DNA from 3 places in the Arthrobacter sp. G.S.26 genome. Region 1 is predicted to be linked to each of the others. Evidence: riboswitches for the same ligand, from Rfam matches in the RefSeq annotation. Region 1 holds a riboswitch; each other region holds the start of a gene.
The links. Region 1 has a riboswitch for thiamine pyrophosphate ahead of thiC (phosphomethylpyrimidine synthase ThiC). Riboswitches for the same ligand answer to the same signal wherever they lie in the genome.

Region 1 (6,081 bases):
AACACGGCGCTCGCCTTTGATGAAGGCGTCAACTTCACCGGCATTGTGCTGTCCAAGCTCGACGGCGACGCCCGCGGCGGTGCCGCCCTGTCCGTCGCGTCGGTCACCGGCAAGCCCGTGATGTTTGCGTCCACCGGCGAAGGCCTCGACGACTTCGAACTGTTCCACCCCGACCGGATGGCTTCGCGCATCCTGGACATGGGTGATGTGCTCACGCTCATCGAGCAGGCCGAAAAAAACTGGGACAAGGACGAAGCAGCCCGGATGGCGAAGAAATTCGCCGATCAGGAAGACTTCACCCTGGACGACTTCCTCGCCCAGATGCAGCAGATCCGCAACATGGGCTCCATGAAGAAAATGCTCATGATGATGCCGGGTGCGCAAAACATCCGCCAGCAGCTCGAGCAGTTCGACGAGCGCGAGATCGACCGCGTCGAAGCAATCGTCCGGTCCATGACGCCGCACGAGCGCGTGGCCCCCAAGATCATCAACGGCTCCCGCCGGGCCCGCATCGCCCGCGGTTCCGGTGTCCACGTTTCCGAGGTCAACGGCCTGCTGGAGCGTTTCGCCCAGGCGCAGAAGATGATGAAAAAAATGGCCCAGGGCGGCATGCCGGGAATGCCCGGGATGCCTGGCATGCCCGGCGCCGGTGGCGGTGCCCGCAAGAACGCCAAGAACGCGCCCAAGAAGAAAGCCAAGTCCGGCAACCCGGCCAAGGCGGCCCAGGAGCTCAAGGACGCGGCAGCCCGGCGCGCAGCAGGCCCCAAGGCGCTGCCCACCGGGGCTGCCTTCGGCCAGCAGCAGGGGGACTTCGATCCCTCGCAGCTCAACCTGCCCAAGGGCTTCGACAAGTTCCTCGGGAAGTAGCCCAACCAAGTAGCGCCAAGTGCCGTTCTGAACACTCAGGACGACACTTGGCGCTACCCGGTTGGGATGTCGGTACCGTCGAATAGGGTTGGGACATGGTCAAGCAACGGGTGGTGTTCGTGCACGGCGAGGGAAGCTTCGGCGCGGCCGCCTGGCCCCGGCAACACGGCATGGCGCTCACGTACGACGCCTTGTTCCTGCGCCGGCACGGCTACGATCCCGTCGCTGAACCAGTGGAGTCCTCCTTCGGGGCGGACACAGCGGTGATCCTTGAGGCACTGGCCGACGACGGCCGGGGAACCGCCGGCGGGCACGTTGTGGCGCATTCACAAGGGGCAGTGGCGGCCATGATGGCCGCCGTCGAACGGCCGGACCTGGTCCACTCCCTCACGCTGGTGGAGCCGGCCTGCCTGTCGCTGACAGCGGGCCTGCCTGCCACCGCCGCCCACATCAGGCTGATGCAGCCGCTTTTTGATGCCCGGCACCAGCTCAGCGACGAAGACTTCCAGCGTGGGTTTGTCCGCCGCGTGTACGCCACGGACCTCCAGGAGCCCACCTCGCTGGAGGAGAAGCGGTCCGCCCGGCGGCTACGGCTGCAGGTACCCGCGTGGGAAGCGCCGCTGCACATTGTTCCGGGTGTGCCCACCCTGGTGCTGACCGGAGGCTGGGAACCACTGTATGAGGAAATCGCCGGCTACCTCCGGGAAACCGGCGCCCTGCACCGCATTGCTGCGGGCGGGCACCGGCCCCAGGACTCCCCGGACGGCGACCACGCCATCCGGGGATTCATCAGCGACGTCAGCCGTGGAGTGCAGGCCAAAGCATCCTGACCGGCCGCCGGCAGAAGCTGCCTAGCTTCCTGCCGGCATCACCGGCTCCGGCAGGTAAACCTTTCCGCCGGAAGCGAGGAACTCGTTGCTTTTTTCCCGCATGCCGGTGGCCATCTCCGCCAGCGCGGCCTGCGCTTCCGCGGAGCCGTATTCGTCCCGGATGTCCTGGCTGATCCGCATGGAGCAGAACTTGGGCCCGCACATGGAGCAGAAATGCGCTGTTTTGGCCGGTTCCGCGGGCAGGGTCTCGTCGTGGAAGGCCTCCGCCGTGACGGGGTCCAGTGACAGGGCGAACTGGTCCCGCCACCGGAACTCGAACCGTGCCTTGGACAGGGCATCGTCGCGTTCATGCGCTCCCGGCTGGCCTTTCGCCAGGTCAGCGGCGTGTGCGGCAATCTTGTAAGTGATCACGCCCGTTTTGACGTCATCCCGGTTGGGCAGGCCCAGATGCTCCTTCGGTGTGACGTAGCAGAGCATGGCCGTGCCGTACCGGGCGATCTCCGTGGCGCCGATCGCTGAAGTGATGTGGTCATAACCCGGAGCGACATCCGTGACCAGCGGTCCCAGGGTGTAGAAGGGGGCGCCCTTGCACAGCTCCTGCTGGCGTTCCACGTTCTCCCGCACCAGGTGGAAGGGCACGTGGCCCGGGCCTTCAACCATCACCTGCACGTCGTATTCCCAGGCCCGCTGGGTGAGCTCGGCCAGCGTGTCCAGTTCGGCGAACTGGGCGGCGTCGTTGGCGTCGGCAGTGGCACCCGGCCGGAGGCCGTCACCGAGGGAAAACGCGACGTCGTACCGCGCGAATATTTCGCACAGCTCGTCAAAGTGCGTGTAGAGGAAGTTCTCCTGGTGGTGCGCAAGGCACCAGCCGGCCATGATGGAACCACCGCGGGACACGATGCCGGTGACGCGGTTGGCGGTGAGCGGCACGTAGCGGAGCAGGACGCCGGCATGCACCGTCATGTAGTCCACGCCCTGCTCGCATTGCTCAATCACCGTGTCCCGGAAGATCTCCCAGGTCAGGGCGTTGGCTTCGCCGTTGACCTTCTCCAACGCCTGGTAGATGGGCACGGTCCCGATCGGGACCGGGGAGTTCCTGATGATCCACTCCCTCGTGGTGTGGATGTCATCGCCGGTGGACAGGTCCATCACGGTGTCGGCGCCCCACTGGGTGGCCCACTGGAGTTTGTCCACCTCATCGGCGATCGAGCTGGTCACCGCGGAATTGCCGATATTGGCATTGATTTTCACCAGGAACGCCTTGCCGATGATCATCGGCTCGGACTCGGGGTGGTTGATGTTGTTCGGGAGGATGGCGCGGCCGGCGGCGAGTTCGCTGCGCACCAGTTCAACGTCGCAATTTTCGCGCAGGGCCACAAACCGCATTTCCCGGGTGACGATGCCGTTCCGGGCATAATGCATCTGCGTGACGTTCCGCCCGCCGACGGCGCGGCGGGGCACCGGATGCGCACCCTTCCACTCCGCGGAAGCCGCTCCGCGGCGCACCGCGGACCGGCCGTCGTCGAGCAGGTTCCGTTCCCTGCCGCCGTACTCCTCTGTGTCCCCGCGTGCCGCGATCCACTCCGTCCGGAACGGCGCCAGGCCCAGGACCGGATCACTTCCAGGGCCCGCAGTCCGGTAGGTCCGGAACGGGGAGTTTGCGGTACCTCCGGGGGAGGGCTCCAGCGCAATTTCCGTCACCGGAACCCTGATCCCGGCGGCCTGGTCTTCGAGGTAGGCCAGCGAGTGCGAGGCCAACGAACGGGTCTCCGCCCCCGTGCCGTCCCCGGTCGCAGGCAGATTTTGGGCAGGGTTGAACGGTGTTTTGGATGTATTCAAGGAATACTCACTTCCTTCGCCGGCATTACCCGGACAGGTTCGACGGTCGCAGGCTGCGTCAGCCCGATCTCAGCCCCTGCAGGGGCACCCGTGTGGTCACCAAGAAGCTACCACAAGCCCCGGCCGGGGGTTGTGTCACACTGCGGTGCTAGCCTGCATGCGTGACCACTAGCCCACATAAGGCCCAGGACGGGCCGCCACAAAAACCGTTTCCGGGCCCCCGGCGGCCGTCCGCTTTTCAAGGTGCGCGACAGTGACCCAGGTACTGGAGTTCAGCGGCCCGGTCCTCACCGGACCGGATACCGTGCGGCACGGCATGTGGTCGGTGGACGGCGTGCTGACGTTCAACCGGCCGCGGCAGGCACCCGGGAAAACCCTCGACGGGTGGGTCCTTCCCGGTTTTGTGGACGCGCACTGCCATCTGGGCCTGGGGCCGGGTGGCGCCGTGGGCCGGGAAGAAGCAGAGCAGCAGGCCCGCACGGACCGGGACGCCGGCACCCTCCTGGTCAGGGATGCGGGCGCACCGCTGGATACCCGCTGGCTGCAGTCAGGACGGGAGTTCCCGGTGCTTATCCGGGCCGGCAGGCACGTGGCCCGCACGCGGCGGTACCTGCGGGGATTCGCCGAGGAAGTGGAGCCGGCTGACCTGGTCCAGGCGGTGCGGAAGCAGGCGCGCGACGGCGACGGCTGGGTCAAGCTTGTGGGCGACTGGATTGACCGGGATGCCGGTGACCTCGCACCCTCCTTTCCTGCCGCCGTCGTCCGTGACGCCATCGCGGCGGCGCACGACGAAGGCGCCCGCGTTACCGCCCACTGTTTTGCAGCGGACACCCTGGACCAGATGCTGGACGGCGGCATCGACTGCATCGAACACGCCACCGGGCTGCAGCCACGGCACCTGCCGCGTTTCGCTGAACAGGGGGTACCCATCGTGCCCACCCTCATCAACATCGCCACCTTTCCTGACATCGCGGCCAGGGCGGAAGCGAAGTTCCCGCGCTACGCCGCACATATGCGCTCACTGTGGGAGCGGCGGGCGGAGCGGGTGCTGGAAGCCTTCGAGTCCGGGGTGCGGATTTTCGCGGGCACCGACGCCGGCAGCGTTATCCGGCACGGCCGGATCACGGACGAGATCCTTGCCCTGCATGGAGCCGGCCTGCCCATGGCCGCAGCACTCGATGCGGCCTGCTGGGCGGCCCGGGACTGGCTGGAAGCGGAAGGCATCCGCGAAGGGGAGCGGGCCGACGTCGTCCTGTGCGCAGGGGACCCGCGCCTCAACCCTCTGGACATCACCCGGCTTTCGCACGTGGTGCTTGGCGGGGAGTTGATTCGCTGAAGCCCTCGCACCTCGCTTGGAATAAATTGAAGCTTCAAGTAATTTTAAGAGTGAAGGCCCCCGCACCGAGGGCCCAGCACCAGGAGCACCCAATGACCGCAGCAGCCAGCAGCAGTGACCTTCTTCCCGCCGACCTCACCATGGGCACCGTGATGCTCAAGGTAGGCGACATGAAGGTCATGACCGATTACTACCAGCGCGCGCTCGGCCTGGAGGTGGTGGCCGAGCAGGACGGTGGACTGTACCTGGGCCGGCTGCAGAAGCCGCTGGTTCACCTTGCCCCAGCCCCCGGCCTGAACCTGCCCGGCAGGGGAGAGGCGGGACTCTTCCACACCGCCCTGCTCTTCGAGGACCAGTCGGCGCTGGCCGCTACGGTGGCCTCCGCCGCCCGGTTTGAGCCCCGGTACTTCACCGGCAGCGCCGACCACCTGGTCAGTGAGGCCTTCTACTTCTATGACCCCGAGGGCAACGGCATTGAGCTGTACTGGGACCGGCCGCGGAGCAACTGGTCCTGGAACGGCACCGATGTGGTGATGGACAGCCTGGCCCTTCCCCCGCAGCGCTACCTGGATACGCACCTCACCGAGGAATCCGTGGCAGGCCAGCAGGCCACCGGCGCCGGAGTGGGCCACGTCCACCTCCAGGTGGGCGATGTGCAGTCCGCCCATGACTTCTACGTCGGTGTCCTCGGCTTCGAAAAGACCGCCGGCTGGCACGGCCAGGCGCTCTTTGTCTCCGCCGGCCGCTACCACCACCACATGGCCATGAACGTCTGGAACAGCCGCGGCGCAGGACCCCGCAAGGACACCCTGGGCCTCGGCGAGGTACTGATCCAGGTACCGGCCGGGGACGACGTCGGATCCCTCGCCGACCGCCTCAAGGTGGCCGGCATCGCCGCCCACCACACCGGCGCCGAACTGCGCTTCGAGGATCCGTGGAAGAACAGCATTCGCGTCGCCGCAGCCTGAAGCCCGCGGCGGTGGCCGTGCACTAGGCTGAAACCGAAGGGCCGGGGCTGCGGTACCGCCGCGCCGGGAGGCCGCACCGTCAACGAAAACGAGGGACATTTCCATGGGCTTCACCGAGATCTTCGTGGCCACCCATGACGCAGCGCTGAAACATGCCGGCGTCCTGGATGCAGGCAGCAGCGCACCGGCCGCGAAGGCGGTGCGGATCACGGGAATCAGCGACTTCGAAGTGGAACAGCTC
Region 2 (6,081 bases), 100 kb from region 1:
CGCCGCGGCGACCAGGACCTGGAACTGACCGGAGGCGGCGATGACGACCCGCCCAACACGGTGACCCGCGTCCGCGCCCCCCGTGCAGCCAGCGAGCCCGTGGTCAACAACCGGGTGACGAGCGTTAAGGGCTCCACCCGCCTGGAGGCCAAGAAGCAGCGCCGCCGCGAATCCCGCGACACCGGCCGCCGCCGTACCGTGATCACGGAGGCTGAGTTCCTGGCCCGCCGTGAATCGGTGGACCGCCAGATGATCGTCCGCCAGCGCGACGACAGAATCCAGATCGCGGTCCTCGAGGACGGTGTCCTGGCCGAGCACTTTGTGTCCAAGACCCAGCAGGATTCCCTGATCGGCAACGTCTACCTGGGCAAGGTCCAGAACGTCCTGCCCTCCATGGAAGCCGCTTTTGTGGACATCGGCCGCGGCCGCAATGCCGTCCTGTACGCCGGCGAGGTCAACTGGGACGCCGTCAACCTTGAAGGCAAGCAGCGCCGCATCGAGAACGCCCTCAAGTCCGGCGACACCGTCCTGGTCCAGGTGACCAAGGACCCCGTGGGCCACAAGGGTGCCCGCCTCACCAGCCAGATCTCCCTGCCGGGCCGTTACCTGGTGTACGTGCCCGGCGGTTCCATGACCGGTATCTCCCGCAAGCTGCCCGACGTCGAACGCAACCGCCTCAAGCGGATCCTTAAGGACCGACTGCCGGAGCACGCCGGTGTCATCGTCCGCACCGCAGCCGAAGGTGCCTCCGAGGAGGAGCTGACGCACGACATCAACCGGTTGCGCGCCCAGTGGGAAGGCATCGAAAGCCAGTCCACTTCCACCAAGATCCTCGCCCCGGAACTGCTGTACGGCGAACCGGACCTCACCATCAAGGTGGTCCGCGACGTCTTCAACGAGGACTTCTCCAAGCTGATCGTCTCCGGCGAGGAAGCCTGGGACACCATCGAGGCGTACGTGACCTACGTTGCCCCGGACCTGGTGGGCCGGTTGGAAAAGTGGACCAAGGACCAGGACATCTTCGCTGCCTGGCGCATCGACGAGCAGATCCACAAGGCCCTGGAGCGCAAGGTTTTCCTGCCCTCCGGCGGTTCCCTGGTGATCGACCGCACCGAAGCCATGACCGTGGTGGACGTCAACACCGGCAAGTTCACCGGCAGCGGCGGCAACCTCGAAGAGACCGTCACGAAGAACAACCTGGAAGCTGCCGAGGAAGTGGTCCGCCAGCTCCGGCTCCGTGACATCGGCGGCATCATCGTCATCGACTTCATCGACATGGTCCTGGAATCCAACCGTGACCTGGTGCTGCGCCGCATGGTGGAATGCCTGGGCCGGGACCGGACCAAGCACCAAGTGGCCGAAGTGACCTCGCTGGGCCTGGTCCAGATGACCCGCAAACGCATGGGCACCGGGCTCCTGGAAGTCTTCGGCGAGCAGTGCGAGGCCTGCGCCGGGCGCGGTGTGGTCACCCACGACGACCCGGTGGAGCACCGCCGCGCCACGATTGTGGCAGCCGAGCACCACGTCCAGCGCGCCGACACCCGGCAGGAACACCGTCCCAACGATTTCCGCAGCCCGGAGCCCCGCCCCGAACGCGTTGACAACAACCAGCAGGGCACACGCCCGGAGCGCAAGCGCCGCCGCGGCCGTGGCGGCCAGCAGCCCGAGCTGGCGCCGGCAGCCCCGGTCCAGGCGCACACCGTGCACCCGGAACCCGTGGACCCGGAGCGGCACGCCAAGGCTGAAGCCACCCGGCTGGCCCTGGCGAACATCGCAGCAGCCGCGCACGCCGCGCACCTGCACGACGACGAAATCGCCGCCGCCAGGCAGGTACCCGCCACGCCCGTGGACGCCGGTTCGCACGACGCCGACGCTCCCGCACGCCCCGGGGCGGTGCTGACCTTCGGGGGAGAGGAAGTTGTCCTTCCGTTTGTTGAGCACGCCGGTGACCAGCAGTCGCAGCCGGCGCTCACGCTGGACCGCCTGGCCGAAGCCTTCGCGCACCTCGGCGAACCGCTGACGGCACCTGCAGCTGCTCCCGCAGCGGCAGCACCCGTTGCAGCTGCGCCGGCTGCAGTCCCCGTTGCTGCGCCCGCCGCAGCCCCGGAAAAGGACTACTCGGACCACACGCTGGAGCAGTCAACGCAGCGCCGGCCGCGCCGCAACCGCAGTGCCAGCCGTGCCCAGGGCGCAGCCAACGAAACCTCGGTGCAGCAGCACCAGAGTGCGCCGTCGGCCACCCCTGCGCACACCCATTCCGCTAAGGCACCGGAGCCCGCGGCGGCTGCCGCCGCCAAGGCACCGGCCGCTGCACCCATCATCCTGGGTGTGGGCGTTCCGGCGTCGGAGCTCTAGGGACCAGGGGCACTGCCCCACCTGCATCGGAGGCCGGGAACCGCACATCAGTGCCGGTTCCGGGCCTCCGGCGTTGTCAGCGGGCAGCCGGCGTCACCTTTCCCTGTCCGGTGGCGGAACAGCTAGGCTGGGGACCGACACGGGGTGCCGCGCACAGGGCCGGCTGAGATCCACACCCGTTGAACCTGTCCGGTTAGCACCGGCGAAGGGATGTCTCTTGTCTTCGACCCTTACCGCGTCTGGCGCAGCCACACCTGCTGCTGCCACCACGCCTGCTGCGGACACCTCGGAAGCCATTCGCCGGGTCATTCCCCGGGTGCTCTCCATCGCCGGTTCCGACCCGTCCGGTGGGGCAGGGGTGCAGGCGGACCTTAAAAGCATCGCTGCGCACGGTGGCTATGGAATGGCCGCCATTACGGCCCTCACGGCGCAAAACACCCTGGGGGTGCAGGCTGTCCATATCCCGCCGGCGGACTTCCTGGCCCGGCAGCTTGAAGCTGTCAGCGCGGACATCACCATCGACGCCGTCAAAATCGGCATGCTGGGCGATGCTGACTCCATCCGCACCGTCCGCACCTGGCTCGAGGAAGTGCGGCCCGCCGTTGTGGTCCTTGATCCCGTTATGGTGGCCACCAGCGGCGACAGGCTGCTGCAGGCTCCGGCGGAGACAGCGCTGCGGGAACTGCTGCCGCTGGCGCACCTGATCACCCCCAACCTGGCCGAACTTGCTGTCCTGGTGGACGGCGACGTCCAACAGACCTGGGCGGGGGCACTGGACCAGGGAAGGCTCCTCGCCCTCGCCACCGGGGCCACCATCCTGGTCAAAGGCGGCCACCTGCAGGGACCGGGCTGCCCTGACGCGCTGGTGAACACGGCGGGCCTGCTTGGCCCCGAGGTGGTGGAAGTGCCGGGCGCGAGGGTGGATACCCGGAACAGCCACGGCACCGGGTGCTCGCTGTCCTCTGCCATGGCCACGGTGCAGGCGCGGCTGGGGGACTGGGAAGCCGCGCTGCGCGAAGTTAAGCCGTGGCTGGCCGGTGCCCTTTCGGCGTCGGACCGGCTGGGTGTCGGCGCCGGCAACGGACCGGTCCACCACTTCCACCACCTCACGGCCGTCCCTGCGCCCGGCCGGTTCGAGGCGCTGCTGTGGAAGGAAGCCGCCGCGGACCTGGCAGCCATCTACGAACTGCCGTTCATCCAGGGCCTGGTCTCCGGCACGCTCCCGGAGCGTGAGTTCGCTTACTACCTCTCCCAGGATGCCCTGTACCTTAACGGCTACTCGCGGGTCCTGGCCCGCGCCAGCGCCTTGGCACCCACCGAAGCCGAACAACTGTTCTGGGCGGGCTCCGCGCAGCAATGCCTTGAGGTCGAGTCGGAGCTGCACCGGACCTGGCTGGCGTCGCGGACCATCCAGCCGGACCTTGGCCCCGTCACCAAGTCCTACGTCGACCACCTGGCCGCGGCCTCGGCGTCGGGCGGTTACGCGGTGCTGGCCGCCGCGGTCCTGCCGTGCTTCTGGCTCTACGCGGAAGTCGGCCGGACGCTCCATGCACAGTTCGTCGCGGCGGGGGAGCCGGCGGGGCACCCCTACGCGGCCTGGCTGCGGACGTACGCCGATGAGGACTTTGCTGCGGCAACCAGGCGGGCGATCGGCATTGTTGATGAAGCCGCCCGCAACTCCTCCGAAGCCGGGCGGGCAGCCATGGTGGGCGCCTTCCGGCACTCCTGCCGGCTTGAAATGGAATTCTTCGACGCGCCGCGGCTGCACTCCTGAACGCGGGCCGGCTCCGGTACCGGTACTATGGTGGGGCACGGTACCGCGCCGGTACATGCCTGTGGTTGCTATCACAGGCGACCCGCCGCTGCCAGCCTCATTTGCAGCCGACGACGGAATTAGCGTATTCTTGATCTTCGGTGCTTACGCCAACACTTGGGTTATGACCCCACGGCGTTGAGGCACAGCGAGAAACCAGCCATTTACGAGTTGGATTCCGCACGCAAATTTAGTAATAAACGTCGAGAGAAGTGAGTTCCCAAGTGGTGTACGCGATTGTCCGCGCAGGCGGCCGGCAAGAGAAGGTTTCCGTTGGAGACTTCGTTACCCTGAACCGCGTCGCCGGTGGAGCTGGCAGCACCATTGAGCTGCCCGCGCTGCTCCTGGTGGATGGTGACAAGATCACCACCGCTGCTGCTGACCTGGCCAAGGTGACCGTAACGGCTGAGATCCTTCAGGACCTCCGTGGTCCGAAGATTGTCATCCAGAAGTTCAAGAACAAGACCGGGTACAAGAAGCGCCAGGGTCACCGTCAGGAACTGACCAAGGTCAAGATCACTGGCATCAAGTAACCACCCGGTTACCGTTTCGGTTTTTCAGCAGATTCCCCAGAATTTAGAGGCAGGCATTTCAGATGGCACATAAAAAGGGCGCGAGCTCCACTCGCAACGGCCGTGATTCAAACGCTCAGTACCTGGGCGTCAAGCGCTTCGGTGGCCAGGTTGTTTCGGCCGGCGAGATCATCGTCCGCCAGCGCGGCACCCACTTCCACCCGGGTGCCGGCGTAGGCCGCGGCGGCGACGACACCTTGTTCGCGCTGACCCCGGGAGCCGTTGAATTCGGCACCCGCCGCGGTCGTCGCGTCGTCAACATCGTTGCTGCTGCAGCTGCAGAGTAACACCAAGTTCTGAAGCGGTGGAGCGGGCCTGATGGTCCGCTCCACTGTTCTTTTAACCGCATTACAATCGTTTTGGCGCCCTTAGGCTGCCAGGAAACAGCACTGAGGAGATCCACGTGGCCAGCTTTGTAGACCGGGTAGTACTGCACGTATCCGGCGGTACCGGCGGCCACGGGTGTGTTTCCGTCCACCGCGAGAAGTTCAAGCCCCTGGGCGGGCCCGACGGCGGCAACGGCGGCGACGGCGGCAACGTCATCCTCCGCGTCGACCACCAGACCACGACGCTGCTGGACTACCACCACGCACCGCACCGGCACGCCACCAACGGTGGACCCGGCATGGGCGACTGGCGCGGCGGCAAGAACGGCGAAACCCTGATCCTCCCGGTTCCCGACGGCACCGTGGTCAAGTCCAAGGACGGCACCGTCCTGGCCGACCTCGTTGGCGAAGGAACCGAATACGTTGCCGCCGCAGGCGGCCTGGGCGGCCTGGGCAACGCAGCCCTGTCCTCCCAGAAACGCCGCGCACCGGGCTTCGCCCTGCTCGGCATTGAAGGCGAATCCAGCGACGTTGTCCTGGAACTGAAATCCATTGCCGATATCGCCTTGGTGGGCTTCCCGTCCGCCGGCAAGTCCAGCCTCATCGCCGCGATGTCAGCCGCCCGGCCCAAGATCGCCGACTACCCGTTCACCACCCTGATCCCCAACCTCGGTGTGGTCCAGGCCGGCGAAGTCCGCTTCACCATCGCCGACGTTCCCGGCCTGATCGAAGGCGCGTCCGAAGGCAAGGGCCTTGGCCACCACTTCCTGCGCCACGTGGAGCGTTGCGCTGCCCTGGTGCACGTCCTGGACTGCGGCACCCTCGAATCGGACCGCGACCCGCTCTCCGACCTCGCCGTCATCGAAGCCGAGCTCGAAAAGTACGCTGTGGACATGAGCTACGCCGGCCAGGACGGCGAAGTTGTGCCCCTGAACCACCGTCCCCGGCTGGTGGCACTGAACAAGGTGGACCTCCCCGACGGCAAGGACATGGCCGAATTCGTCCGCCCCGAGCT
Region 3 (6,081 bases), 1.4 Mb from region 1:
CAGCGGGCAGCATCGCTGCGAACACGGCGACGACGTTGAAGTCGCCTTTGGTGACCAGGAAGAGTGCAAACTTGTCAGCCCAAAGCACGGCTCCCATGAGGAGTCCGCGGACAAGGTCGAGGCCGAACACCCGCGTGCCGAGCCGCTGGGTAAATCCCAACTGCCGCAGGCCGGAGCGCATGGCCAGGAGCTGCGTTGCCGTGCCCACCAGGGGCGGAAGCCACCACACTGTGGGGGCGATAAAAAGCGCGGCGGCGTAACCGGACCACGCCGCTGCCCACAGGCCCCGGCGGTTTGCCACGTTGGCCAGTACCAGGGACTGCACAAAGAGAAGGTGCAGGACGCAGAGCACCACATAGTCGAGCATCACGGTGGCGGACCACCCTGAGGCCAACCACATGGGAACGGCGAATACGGCAACCAGCGGCAGTGACTGGACGAACATCATGGGCCAGTAACGGCAGAATTTCCGGGTGATGGCTTCGAGGTTCCGCTCGGCCATCAGATCGCCGAGGACCCGGTAGATGGGAAGGCATGCCGCCTGGGCCATCCAGGGCACGGTGATGGAGGATGCCAGCACCACGAGCGTCAGGGGCACCCCATCCACGTCAACGGCAGCCATTGTGGGGCTGACCAACGGGTAGACAACGTTGAGCAAAAGAACGGGTGAAAGGTACAGCAGGAGCGCAGAGCCCAACCTTTCAGTCGAGGCAACTGCCCCGCTGTTGGGACCGGCAATGCCTGGCTTGATGATCAGGGCGAGAGCCAGCAGGAACGGGACCGCTGCTGCGGCAAGAACGGGAAAACCGGCGGAGCCGGGAAAAAGCTGCACGGTTGCGGGCACAAGTGCGGACAGCGCCAGTCCCACCACAACGATCAACGACATCTGGCGGGTGTAGGAATCGTGAAATAAGGACTTCAAGATGATCTGGTTCTTTCCTCTGGATCAAGCCCCTGCCCTCGAGCTGCGGGCATGGAAAAGCCCACCGGTCTCTCTCGTCAGCGATTGAGGCGCGGCAGGCGCGATGGGCACTCATGTTGGTGTTGGGTCGGTTGTGCAGGAGAAGGGGAGTCGACGGCGGACTGGGGGGCCGGCCCGGTCTCAGAGGCAGGCTTCCGCCGCCGACTCCGGCTGGTACCGGCCCCACTTGGAAGGCCGGAAATCTACAAATCTAATTCCACGCAAAACTTCACGGAAAAACCCGAGTAGGCAGTACTCTATTTTTTTCCAATGCACTACTTGGTTTCTTGGCAGCGCCGCTGGAATGACCCAACCCAGCGGCCTCCGCTGGTAAACCATTGCGTCCGGTTCAGGCAACAAGAAACATTCAATCAACCACTCCTCAGAAACTACTTTGAGAAAGATCAAGATCTGATCAATGCTCGAAAAGATTCTCAGGAATTCCTCAGTATTATCCAAGGCCCGTTGCTGAGGACCTGTTCGCCCACGTCAGTAGCTGATGGCCTGCTGTTTTGCCGCGCCGTGACGCTGTTCACAAACGGCCGACGCGCATTATCGTCGACCCCATTCACAACCCTGGGTAATGTGATGCGGATCGCACGCCGTAAGCTTTTGTCCGTCTCAAATGCCGGCACCCTGCCGGGCCTGGAAATTGACGGAGAATATCATCGAAGATACCCCTGGAGTCCGCCTCAAAAAGGGACCTGATCCCAAGGCTGGTGTTTGCCTGAATTTCCCACTGAGCCATCCGCGGGGTTGGCGGTGCCGAATCCACAGGTAATGCATAAAGCCCGGACCGGCTGTGCGTGCCGGGACAGTTACTACATGGAAGGAAGCAGTTGTGGAGCGCGGTGTAGCAGTAGTGATCGAAGACGACAACGACGTAAGGGCTGCGCTTGCTGCGATTTTCCGGCAGGCAGGGTTCGCTGTGCACCAGGCGACATCGGGTGCTGAAGGACTGGACCAGGTACGGACGCACAACCCTGACATCGTGACCCTCGACATCGGCCTGCCGGACTTTGATGGGCTTGAAGCGTCCCGGCGCATCAGGACCTTCAGTGACGCTTACGTGGTGATCATCAGTGGGCGTGCAGACGAGGCGGATGCGTTGCTTGGCTTTGAGGCGGGCGCTGACGATTACATCGTCAAACCCTTCCGTGCCCGGGAACTTCGGGCCCGCATCAAGGCGATGCTCCGCAGGCCGCGGGCCTCCAGCCCGGGTGGGGCGGGCAGCAGCCAAGGGGACGCCGCTGCGGGTTCCGGTGACGGGACTTTCACGCGGGAGGCGACGTATGACAGTTTCGACTACGTCCACAAGGGCCTGGCTTTGCACGAGGGAACCCGGCAGGCTGCCGTGGACGGCGTACCCGTCGCCCTGACGCGGAGCCAGTTCGACATCCTCCTGGTGCTGATGAAAAAACGGCGGACCATCCAGGCGAAGGCCGACCTGGTGCGCTACCTTCGACATGACAGCTACGACGGCTCCTTTGTGGGCGCCACGGAGGAACGCGCGGTGGAGGTCCACGTCAGCAACCTCCGTAAACGTCTCGGGGAAAACCCCAGGAAGCCGCGGTGGGTGGAGACGGTGCACGGTGTGGGCTACCGCCTCACGCCGCCGGTGCCGCGCCGGCAGGGCAGGCAACAGGACTGAATGCTGAACCCGCTGCTTTTCAGCTGCCCTGGGCCGGGGTGAGGATTTCGCGCAGGGCTTCGACCACCAGGTTGTGGTCCTGGACCTGCGGGAGGCCGGATACCGTGACAGTGGCGACGGACCCGACGCCGGCCACGTACAAGGGGAAAGACCCGCCGTGGGCTGCGTAGCGGGACTGGTCGAACCAGGCGTTGTCCTCGATCCGGCCGCCGTTCCGCCGGCCCCGAAGGCCGACCAGCAGGGACGGCACCTCGTAGCGGGCCGCTGTGGCCTTCTTCGCCCGGATCCACTGCTCGTTGTCCGGAGTGGCGCCGGGAAGCGCCACGTGGAAGAGCACCTGCTCACTCCTGGAAATATCAATGGCAATGGGCAGGCTCCGCTCCTTTCCCAGCTCCACCAACAGCAACCCGAGGTTCAGGGCGTCATCCAGCGAAAAGCCGGGAAACTGCAGTTCCCTGGTCTCGGCTTCGATCCTGGCAATGAAGGCGTCCAGCGAACCCTCAGGCTGGGCATCGGCGGAGTCCGGATCGAAGTCGGTCACAAGCGGTGAATTGGCGGTCATGGCCCACAATCTACCCCGCCCAGGTGTAAACTGGGCAGGCCCAACAGGGCAGCTTTAACCAACCACTGAAACATTCAACGACAGGGGAGCGCAGCCGTCGGGCATCACTGGCATTTGCCAGGATCCGCAGGTGGGCGCTGAGAGTGCGGACAGCCGCAGACCCTCGAACCTGATCCGGTTAGTACCGGCGCAAGGGAGTCGAGTTCTCGAAGTGCGCGGAAAATGGCGGCAGCAACCGCCACCCGTGTCCACTTTCCCCTCCTGTTACCCAGGAGGACCACCATGAGCACTGCAGCAATCAAGAAGACCACCAGCAGGTCCTGGCGCGTCGTGGACATCGTCGTCGCAGCCCTGATCGCGATTGCCGGCGGCATCATTTTCTGGGCCTGGTCCCAGGGTGCTGCGGCCGTTTCCGCGCCGATGAACGCCGTCTATCCGCCCCTGACCGGCCTCCTGGCCGGCGGCTGGATGATCCCGGCCGTCCTGGGCATGCTGATCATCCGGAAACCAGGTGCCGCACTTTTCTGCGAAACCATCGCCGCGACGGGTGAGCTGTTTATGGGCTCGCAGTACGGCGCGTCGGTGCTGTTTTCCGGGTTCGTCCAGGGCCTGGGCGCCGAGATCATTTTCGCCATCTTCGTCTACCGGAAGTTCAACCTTCCTGTCTCCCTGCTGGCCGGCGCGGGTGCCGGACTCTTCTGCGGCCTGAACGATTCGTTCGCGCCGTGGGGCTGGAACATTGCCTATTCGGGCGGCGACAAACTCGCCTACATCGTCTTCACCGCCATCTCCGGCGCAGTCATCGCCGGCGCCCTCTCCTGGATCGCCACCCGCGGCCTGGCCAGGACCGGCGTGCTGGCTTCCTTCGCCTCCCGGAAGGCCGCATCGGAGCCTGCCTTCTCCTGATGCCTGCACCTTCCCAGCACGGCAGCCCGGCGGTCCGGCCCGCAGCGGTCAGTGCCCGCGGGTGGGGCTGGCGCCATGCCGGCCGTACCAGGCCCGCCGTCCACGCCCTTGACCTGGATATCCGGCCCGGCGAGCGGGTCCTCCTTTTGGGCTCCTCCGGAGCCGGTAAGTCCACGCTGCTCCACGCCCTCGCAGGGGTGCTGGGGGATGCGGACGACGACGGCGAAGCGGCGGAGTCGGACGAGTCCGGTTCGCTGCTGGTGGACGGCGCCCCGCCCCGGTCCCAGCGCGGCCGCGCCGGCCTGATGCAGCAGGACCCGGAAACGCAGGTGGTCCTCTCCAGGGTGGGCGACGATGTTGCCTTCGGCGCCGAAAACCTCGCGGTGCCCCGGGACACTATCTGGGCCCGCGTGCACGAGGCGTTGGCCGACGTCGGGCTCTCCCACCTTTCGCTGGACCACCCGACGTCGGCCCTTTCAGGCGGGCAGAAGCAGCGCCTGGCGCTGGCGGGAATCCTCGCCATGCGGCCAGGCCTGATCCTGCTGGATGAGCCCACGGCGAACCTGGACCCGGCCGGTGTCCTGGAGGTCCGCGACGCCGTGGCCAGATGCCTGGACAAAACGGGAGCCACGCTGGTGGTGGTGGAGCACCGCGTGGGCGTGTGGAAAGACGTGGTGGACCGGATCGTGGTGCTGCAGCCGGGAGCGGCGTCGGACCCGGCCGTGCTCCTTGACGGGCCGCCGGATCTGGTGCTGGAAAGCGCCCGGGACATGCTGAAGGCCGCCGGCGTCTGGGTCCCGGGATACGTTCCGGCAACCCGCTCCCGCGCGGCGGGCTCCCCGGCCGACGGCGACCTGCTTCTTGCCGCGGACAATCTGGCGGTGTCCCGTGAACGGCCCCGCCGCAGCAGGTTCCGCAAAATTCCGCCGGTTCCCGTCCAGGAAGGAATCGACGCGCAGGTAATTTCCGGGCAGGCGCTGGCCATCACGGGTCCCAACGGCGCCGGAAAATCCACCTTCGCCCTGACGCTGGGCGGATTACTGGCTCCGGTTGCCGGGACCGTCGGGGCGGAGCCACGGCTGGGCCAGGGTGCCGGCCCGGATCCCTACCGCTGGAAGGCCGAGCAGTTGATCGAGCGGATCGGCACGGTGTTCCAGGAGCCTGAACACCAGTTCGTCACCGGCCGGGTGCTGGACGAACTGCAGTTCGGTCCCAGGCACTTGGGCCATGGCGCGGAACGGGTGGATGAGCTGCTGGAAAGGCTGCGGCTGACCGGTTTGGTGGGCGCGAATCCCTACACGCTCTCGGGTGGCGAGAAGCGGCGGCTTTCCGTGGCCACCGTCCTGGCCGCGAGTCCCAGGGTCCTGATCCTGGACGAGCCCACGTTCGGGCAGGACGCCAACACCTGGGCCGAGCTGGCATCGTTCCTCACCGAACTCCTGGACACCGGCACCGCTGTGGTCTCGGTGACGCATGATGCCGAATTCACCGCCGCCCTGGGCGGGGCCGAGCTGCGACTGTCAGCTCCGGAGCGGGTGGCGCCATGAGGCAGGAGCTGAACCTTTCCGGCGGAACCGCCGTGCTGACCCGCGCCAACCCGCTGAGCAAATTTGCCGCCGTTTTCCTGGTCACGCTGGTTCTGGCGCTGTCCATCGACTGGGTTTCCGCGTCCGTTGCGCTCGCCTGCGAACTGCTGCTGTTCCCCCTGGCGGGGCTCACGCTGACGCTGCTGTGGCAGCGTGGCTGGCCGTTGATCCTGGCGGCGGCCGTCGGCGGCTGGAGTACCTCCATCCTGGCAGCGGACAGCGGAAGGACGCTGATCGACGTCGGGATCTGGACCATGAGCGAGGGTTCGCTGGAAACCGGCGCCGGATTCCTGCTCCGCGGCCTGGCCATCGCCCTTCCCGCTGTGCTGCTGATGAGCTGTACCGATCCCACTGACCTGGCCGACGCGCTGGCCCAGAAGGCCCGGCTGCCGCACCGGTTTGTCCTGGGGACGCT

Region 2: it holds a riboswitch for thiamine pyrophosphate, as region 1 does, so the genes downstream of both, thiD (bifunctional hydroxymethylpyrimidine kinase/phosphomethylpyrimidine kinase) here and thiC (phosphomethylpyrimidine synthase ThiC) in region 1, are expected to answer to the same signal.
Region 3: it holds a riboswitch for thiamine pyrophosphate, as region 1 does, so the genes downstream of both, ACRB8A_RS17770 (ECF transporter S component) here and thiC (phosphomethylpyrimidine synthase ThiC) in region 1, are expected to answer to the same signal.

Annotation. Positions count from the first base shown of each region.
Region 1 is NZ_CP193752.1:2,456,933-2,463,013, reverse strand. Features, by position in the region: gene ffh (signal recognition particle protein) at 1-867, shown strand, start outside; gene ACRB8A_RS11275 (alpha/beta fold hydrolase) at 963-1,697, shown strand; gene thiC (phosphomethylpyrimidine synthase ThiC) at 1,719-3,536, opposite strand; TPP riboswitch at 3,531-3,638, opposite strand; gene ACRB8A_RS11265 (amidohydrolase family protein) at 3,790-4,872, shown strand; gene ACRB8A_RS11260 (VOC family protein) at 4,965-5,840, shown strand; gene ACRB8A_RS11255 (hypothetical protein) at 5,944-6,081, shown strand, end outside.
Region 2 is NZ_CP193752.1:2,352,612-2,358,692, reverse strand. Features, by position in the region: gene ACRB8A_RS10740 (Rne/Rng family ribonuclease) at 1-2,355, shown strand, start outside; TPP riboswitch at 2,486-2,583, shown strand; gene thiD (bifunctional hydroxymethylpyrimidine kinase/phosphomethylpyrimidine kinase) at 2,573-4,129, shown strand; gene rplU (50S ribosomal protein L21) at 4,393-4,701, shown strand; gene rpmA (50S ribosomal protein L27) at 4,764-5,027, shown strand; gene obgE (GTPase ObgE) at 5,144-6,081, shown strand, end outside.
Region 3 is NZ_CP193752.1:3,866,843-3,872,923, reverse strand. Features, by position in the region: gene ACRB8A_RS17785 (hypothetical protein) at 1-922, opposite strand, end outside; gene ACRB8A_RS17780 (response regulator transcription factor) at 1,803-2,612, shown strand; gene ACRB8A_RS17775 (heme-degrading domain-containing protein) at 2,632-3,174, opposite strand; TPP riboswitch at 3,247-3,388, shown strand; gene ACRB8A_RS17770 (ECF transporter S component) at 3,457-4,080, shown strand; gene ACRB8A_RS17765 (ABC transporter ATP-binding protein) at 4,080-5,627, shown strand; gene ACRB8A_RS17760 (energy-coupling factor transporter transmembrane component T family protein) at 5,624-6,081, shown strand, end outside.